Regions from separate parts of the Bacillus sp. OTU530 genome, predicted to be linked through region 1. Evidence: a T-box and tRNA genes for the amino acid it is inferred to sense, from the RefSeq annotation. Region 1 holds a T-box; the other holds one or more tRNA genes.
What was found. A T-box is a leader RNA that pairs with one kind of tRNA and senses whether it is charged. The one in region 1 lies ahead of pheS (phenylalanine--tRNA ligase subunit alpha), so its partner is inferred to be a tRNA-Phe.
Positions count from the first base shown of each region.

Region 1 (3,408 bases):
ATTGAAAAAGAGTGAGAGTCTTCCTCAATATGAATTAAGAGAAAAGATTCGCCAATCGATGTCAAATCTTTTAGGAGAAGCAGGGTTATTAGTCATTCCAACTGCTCCTGGAGCAGCGCCATTGCTCAAGTTGCAAGGAGAAAAAGCGGAGCAATATCGAGCGAAAACAATGCAGCTGTCTTGTATCGCAGGTTTAGCTGGGTTACCGCAGATCACGCTTCCATTAACAAAAGTGAACGGGCTCCCGATAGGGTTATCGTTCATTGCTAACCGTCACCAAGACCTGAAGTTATTGCGTTGGACGAGTGAGTTTTTAGCTAAAAAGCAGTTTTAATTGGCCGTTTGTTATCAGCTTATCATAAGGCAAGCGTTTTAAAGTTACTCTTCTTCTTGCGGAGTTTCGGGTATGGTTATATGGAAAAAACGGGTGGTGTAAAGTTATCTCTACATCACCCGTTTTTTCATATAACCTCTTTTACTGATTATCGTTCTTTACACCAGTCTCTAATGTAGATAGCATTTGATGCTTCTCTTGCTCGCTTGCATGATTCCAAATGACCTCAAATAACACACCAAGACCAGGCAGCATTTTTTCTTCACCGCTTTGAATAGCATCAACAATCGTGTCTTCCAACTGCGCTTGAGAGTTCCCGGAAATGTTTGCAAGTACTGCACCGCGTAAATTAAAATTCATTCAGCACACCTCTTTTATGTAATATAAAAACCACTGTAATTATTGTTTGTTGTTTTATTAGAAATATGCAAAATGGTTTATAATGTATAGGGAAGTGAGGGATATCATCCATGAATAGAATTGATTCATTACAAAATCCGCGCATTAAGCAGTGGAAGAAGCTGCAAACAAAAAAAGAGCGTGATAAAACAGGGACGTTTATTGTAGAAGGTTTTCACCTTGTGGAAGAAGCGCTGAAAGCCAATGTCGTGCAGCAGATTATTCTAAGTGAGCAGGCAGATTTGCCGGCAAATTGGAGCGTGGACAACACAGATGTATTTGTTGTAACAGAGGCTATTAGTAAGGCGATCAGCGAAACAGAGACGCCGCAGGGCGTATTTGCGGTATGTGAGAAAATAGAAAGTAACGTTCAGCTTGAAAATGGGAAGTTTCTACTGCTTGATGGGATTCAAGATCCTGGAAATTTAGGGACGATCATTCGTACAGCTGACGCGGCGGGCATTACTGCCGTGATTCTCGGAGAAGGATGCGTTGATGTATATAACAGCAAGGTGCTTCGCTCAACACAGGGATCTGTGTTTCATTTACCGATTATAAAAGGAAGTCTGGGAGAATGGATGGATAAGCTGCAGCAGCTTAGCATTCCAATCTATGGAACAGCTTTGCAGCATGCGGTGCCTTATACGGAGGTCAAAGCTCCTGGAAGATTCGCGCTCATCGTCGGAAATGAGGGAAGCGGTGTACGTCCGGAATTGTTAGAGAAGTGCGATCAGAATTTGTACATTCCCATTTATGGGCAGGCAGAGTCGTTAAATGTATCTGTTGCGACAGGCATTTTGGCCTATTATTTACAAAGCAAGGTTGATAATTAGAAAAAAGACACTTATAATTAAGTCTTGAATAAATTGTTATAAAGCTAAAAATACATATCACAAAAAATGATGATAGAGAAGAGTAGCAAATAGAGCGCCATACAGGGAGAAAATGCCTAAGACTGGAAGCATTTTTATGGTAGGGATTTGTGAATTCACCTCTGGAGTTGGCGCTGGGACCATGGATATCATGTAAAGGCGTTCCGGCATAATGCCGTTACCGAAATGAAGCGGGCAGATATATTTCTGCCAATTAGGGTGGTACCGCGAGACTAAGTCTCGTCCCTTCATAGGGATGAGGCTTTTTTTATTTGTAAAATTTTCACTTCATTAATATATATAGGAGGTTTTTTTCATGGAAGCACGTTTGAAAGAGCTGCAGCAAGAAGCGCTTGAGAAAATTGAAGCGGCATCTGAACTGAAAGAGTTAAATGATGTGCGCGTGGCGTATTTAGGAAAGAAAGGACCGATTACGGAGGTTTTGCGCGGTATGGGCAAATTGTCCGCAGAGGAGCGTCCTCGTATGGGAGCACTTGTGAATGATGTGCGCGAAGCGATCCAAACTCGTCTAGATGAAAAAGTGGCACAGCTTGAGCAGGCGGCAATCGCGAAGCAATTAGAATCTGAAACAATTGATGTAACATTGCCAGGTCGTCCTGTGAGTGTTGGCTCTCACCATCCGCTTACAGCTGTTATCGAAGAAATTGAAGACTTATTTATTGGTATGGGCTACGAAATTGCAGAAGGCCCAGAAGTGGAGCGCGATTACTACAACTTTGAAGCATTGAACTTGCCAAAGGGCCACCCAGCTCGTGATATGCAGGATTCTTTCTATATTACAGATGAAATTCTTCTTCGTACGCATACATCTCCGGTGCAGGCAAGAACAATGGAGAAAAATGAAGAAAAAGGTCCAATCAAAATCATTTGCCCAGGTAAAGTATACCGACGTGATGATGACGATGCGACACACTCCCATCAGTTCATGCAAATTGAGGGTCTTGTAATCGATAAAAATATTCGCATGAGCGATTTAAAAGGCACGCTGCAAGCATTTGCGAAGAAATTATTTGGTGAAGAGCGCGAAATCCGTCTGCGCCCAAGCTTCTTCCCGTTCACAGAGCCATCTGTTGAGATGGATATTTCCTGTATGATGTGCGGTGGTAAGGGCTGCGGAACTTGTAAAGGAACAGGCTGGATTGAAATTTTGGGTGCGGGTATGGTTCATCCAAATGTGCTTCGCATGGCTGGCTACGATCCGAAGGAATATCAGGGCTTTGCTTTCGGTATGGGACCTGAGCGTATTGCAATGCTGAAATATGGCGTAGATGACATCCGCCATTTCTATACAAACGATGTACGATTCTTACAGCAATTTAAACGAGCGTAAAAGGGGAGGGCATAAACATGTTCGTATCTTATAAATGGTTACAGCAATATGTAGATATTGATGGTCTAACGGCTGAGCAATTAGCTGATAAAATTACAAAGGCCGGCATTGAAGTAGAAGGCGTAGAGCTTTTAAATCAAGGGGCAACAAATGTCGTTGTCGGCTATGTGATGGAGCGCGAAAAGCATCCGGAAGCAGATAAATTAAGCAAATGCCTTGTAGATGTTGGGGAAGACGAGCCAGTGCAAATTATTTGCGGCGCGAAAAATGTAGCACAAGGACAAAAGGTAGCAGTCGCAAAGGTTGGTGCGCGTTTACCGGGCGGTCTTAAAATCAAAAAGGCGAAGCTTCGCGGTGAAGCATCACACGGGATGATTTGTTCCCTGCAAGAGCTTGGCATTGAAGGAAAGCTTGTCCCGAAGGAATATTCAGAGGGTATTTTCGTATTTCCT
Region 1 covers NZ_JASATP010000006.1:111,451-114,858, reverse strand. Annotated here, with positions in the region: gene AAHB12_RS06375 (amidase) at 1-334, shown strand, start outside; gene sspI (small acid-soluble spore protein SspI) at 476-694, opposite strand; gene AAHB12_RS06365 (TrmH family RNA methyltransferase) at 805-1,566, shown strand; T-box leader at 1,627-1,856, shown strand; gene pheS (phenylalanine--tRNA ligase subunit alpha) at 1,922-2,956, shown strand; gene pheT (phenylalanine--tRNA ligase subunit beta) at 2,974-3,408, shown strand, end outside.

Region 2 (3,408 bases), on a different contig from region 1:
TGAGCTTGAAGAAGAGCGTAAGGGAGATAATAAAATCGGAACGACAAAAAAAGGGATCGGACCGGCTTATATGGATAAAGCTGCGCGGATTGGGATTCGTATCGCAGATCTTCTGGACCGCGAAGAATTTTATACAAAGCTAGAGCGCAATTTAGCTGAAAAGAATCGCTTATTCGAAAAAATGTACGATGCAGAAGGGTTCAAAATTGAAGACATTTTTGAAGAGTATTTTGAGTATGGTCAGCAAATTAAAAAATATGTTTGTGATACATCAGTTGTATTGAACGATGCACTTGATGAAGGTCGTCGCGTATTATTTGAAGGAGCACAAGGCGTTATGCTTGATATCGACCAAGGTACGTATCCGTTCGTTACATCCTCCAACCCAGCTGCAGGCGGTGTAACAATTGGATCTGGTGTAGGTCCTTCTAAAATTAAGCGTGTAGTAGGTGTGTGTAAGGCATATACAACACGTGTAGGTGATGGTCCATTCCCAACTGAGCTGCACGATGAAATTGGAAACCAAATTCGTGAGGTGGGCCGTGAGTACGGTACAACAACAGGCCGCCCGCGCCGCGTAGGTTGGTTTGACAGTGTAGTTGTTCGCCATGCACGCCGTGTAAGCGGAATTACAGATTTATCCCTAAATTCGATTGACGTATTAACAGGAATTCCAACACTAAAAATTTGTGTTGCTTATAAGTATAAAGGCGAAGTGGTTCATGAATTCCCAGCCAGCTTAAAGATTCTTGGCGAATGTGAGCCTGTCTACGAAGAGCTGCCAGGTTGGACAGAAGACATTACAGGTGTAAAAACATTAAATGAACTTCCAGAAAATGCGAGACATTATGTAGAGCGTGTATCTCAATTAACAGGAATTCCTTTATCTGTATTTTCTGTAGGTCCAGACCGCAGCCAAACAAATGTAATTCGAAACGTGTACGGAGTATAAGGATTACAGAAAAACATTGAATATTGTCGAAAAATGTTGTATATTTAGTCAGGGAAAGAACCCCACTCTTCTGGGTTCTTTCCTTTTGACACTTATAAAAAGGGATACATTTCTAACTAGAAGTGAATTCGACATGGCAGGAAATTTTAGAAACAAAGTGTAAGTGCAACTACGCCTCTGTTTTCGCAAAAATTTGGGGCCTGACAATCAGCCAGTTTAAAAAATGAAAAAACACTTGATTTCTATTTAAGAAATATGATAAGATATATCTTGTCGTTAAAAAATTAGTATCTTTTCACAATAAGAGCCATTAGCTCAGTCGGTAGAGCATCTGACTTTTAATCAGAGGGTCGAAGGTTCGAGTCCTTCATGGCTCACCATTTTAATGTGGCCCGTTGGTCAAGCGGTTAAGACACCGCCCTTTCACGGCGGTAACACGGGTTCGAATCCCGTACGGGTCACTTTTTTAATATGTATTCATGGTTCCGTGGTGTAGCGGTTAACATGCCTGCCTGTCACGCAGGAGATCGCGGGTTCGATCCCCGTCGGGACCGCCATTCTTGTTTCACCGTATTACGGTTTTACATAGATATTTTGGCTCGGTAGCTCAGTCGGTAGAGCAGAGGACTGAAAATCCTCGTGTCGGCGGTTCGATTCCGTCCCGAGCCACTTCAAGGACATTAAGTAGATAAAGCTTGATGTCCTTTCATTTTTTGCTCTTTAAGAATGTGTAAGTTTCCAGCTAGAAGTGAATTCTACGTAGCAGGAAATTTTAGAAGCAAAGTGTAAGTGCAACTATGTCTCTGTCCTCGCCCAAGAGTGGGGCTCGCCAGTCGATGGGTTTTCCTTAGAAGGTATGGAACATTTGACAAGGTATATTCATGTACATGAATTTCTAGAGGAAATGATGTGTTTGCTCCCTTTGGGATGAAGCTACTTCAGTTTTACAAACAAAGATAATTCTTTTACAATAGATAATAGATGAGCCTCTAGCAGTAATAGCTAGAGGCTTTTGTGTAAAAATAGCGTCTGGGAGGGATAAAGCAATATGATGGGAAAAAAGATTTTAGTAGTGGATGATGAAAAACCAATTGCTGATATTTTAAAGTTCAATCTGGAAAAAGAAGGATTTGAAATCGTGTTAGCTCATGATGGAGAAGAGGCAATTGAAAAGGTACAGTCTGAACAACCAGATATGATATTGTTGGACATTATGCTTCCCGGAAAGGATGGATTAGAAGTTTGCCGTGAAGTACGAAAGAACTTCGAAATGCCAATTATCATGTTGACTGCGAAAAATTCTGAAATTGATAAAGTGCTTGGTTTAGAACTGGGAGCAGATGATTATGTGACTAAGCCGTTTAGCACACGGGAATTACTGGCACGTGTCAAAGCCAATCTTCGACGCCACCAACAAGGCGGTGGAAACGAGAAGGAAGAAAATATAGAGGTTACAGTTGGACCAATTGTAATTAATTCAAATGCATACAGTGTGATGAAGCGAGAGGAAAATATTGAACTGACACACAGGGAATTTGAGCTGCTTCATTACTTAGCAAAGCATCTAGGACAAGTTATGACGCGTGAACACCTGTTGCAAACCGTATGGGGATATGATTATTTTGGTGACGTGCGTACAGTGGATGTCACGGTACGTCGTTTGCGTGAAAAGGTTGAGGATAATCCAAGTCATCCTACTTTAATTGTGACAAGAAGAGGAGTCGGCTATTATCTCCGTGACCCGGAACAGGAGTAATTCATGAAAAAAGTTGGATTTTTTCAATCAATTCATTTGAAATTTGTTTTAATTTATATGCTTCTCATCCTGCTTGCTACACAAGTTATTGGTGTGTACTTTGTAAATGAATTAGAGCAGAAGCTTTTAACAAATTTTCAAGATTCATTAGCGAAGCGTACGGACCTGTTGGCATATAATGTGCAGCAAGAGCTAGTAAAGAAACGTGAAAAGACGGATACAACGACAACGGACATAAAAAGTTTGCTGCAGGATTTTGCTTCTAGTTCAAGGGATGACATTCGGGAAGTTCAGGTAATTAATGAAAGTAGTATTGTACTTGCTACATCAGATCAATACAATCAAGGGATTGTTGGAAAGAAAACGACAGATATCCTTGTCAAACGAACTCTCTTATCGGGTGCGTCTGATAAAAAGATGGAGATCCAACCTTCTGATGGAAAGCGCATGCAAATTACCACAGTTCCGGTAAAAGAAAATGGAAAAACAGTTGCTGTTATTTACACAATGGCTTCTATGGAAGATGTATATGGACAGATGCGGCAAATCAATCAAATTTTTGCAACAGGAACGGTGATTGCGCTTCTAGTAACCGCAGTGCTAGGTATTCTTCTTGCCCAAACCATTACCCGTCCTATTTCTGAGATGCGAAGGCAAGCTGTAGAAATGGCAAAGGGAAACTACTCACGTAAGGTAAAGG
Region 2 covers NZ_JASATP010000035.1:29,073-32,480, reverse strand. Annotated here, with positions in the region: gene AAHB12_RS21520 (adenylosuccinate synthase) at 1-952, shown strand, start outside; tRNA gene AAHB12_RS21515 (tRNA-Lys) at 1,257-1,332, shown strand; tRNA gene AAHB12_RS21510 (tRNA-Glu) at 1,342-1,413, shown strand; tRNA gene AAHB12_RS21505 (tRNA-Asp) at 1,434-1,509, shown strand; tRNA gene AAHB12_RS21500 (tRNA-Phe) at 1,549-1,621, shown strand; gene yycF (response regulator YycF) at 2,004-2,708, shown strand; gene walK (cell wall metabolism sensor histidine kinase WalK) at 2,712-3,408, shown strand, end outside.
Region 2: it encodes a tRNA-Phe, which carries the amino acid that the T-box ahead of pheS (phenylalanine--tRNA ligase subunit alpha) is inferred to sense. The anticodon was not compared.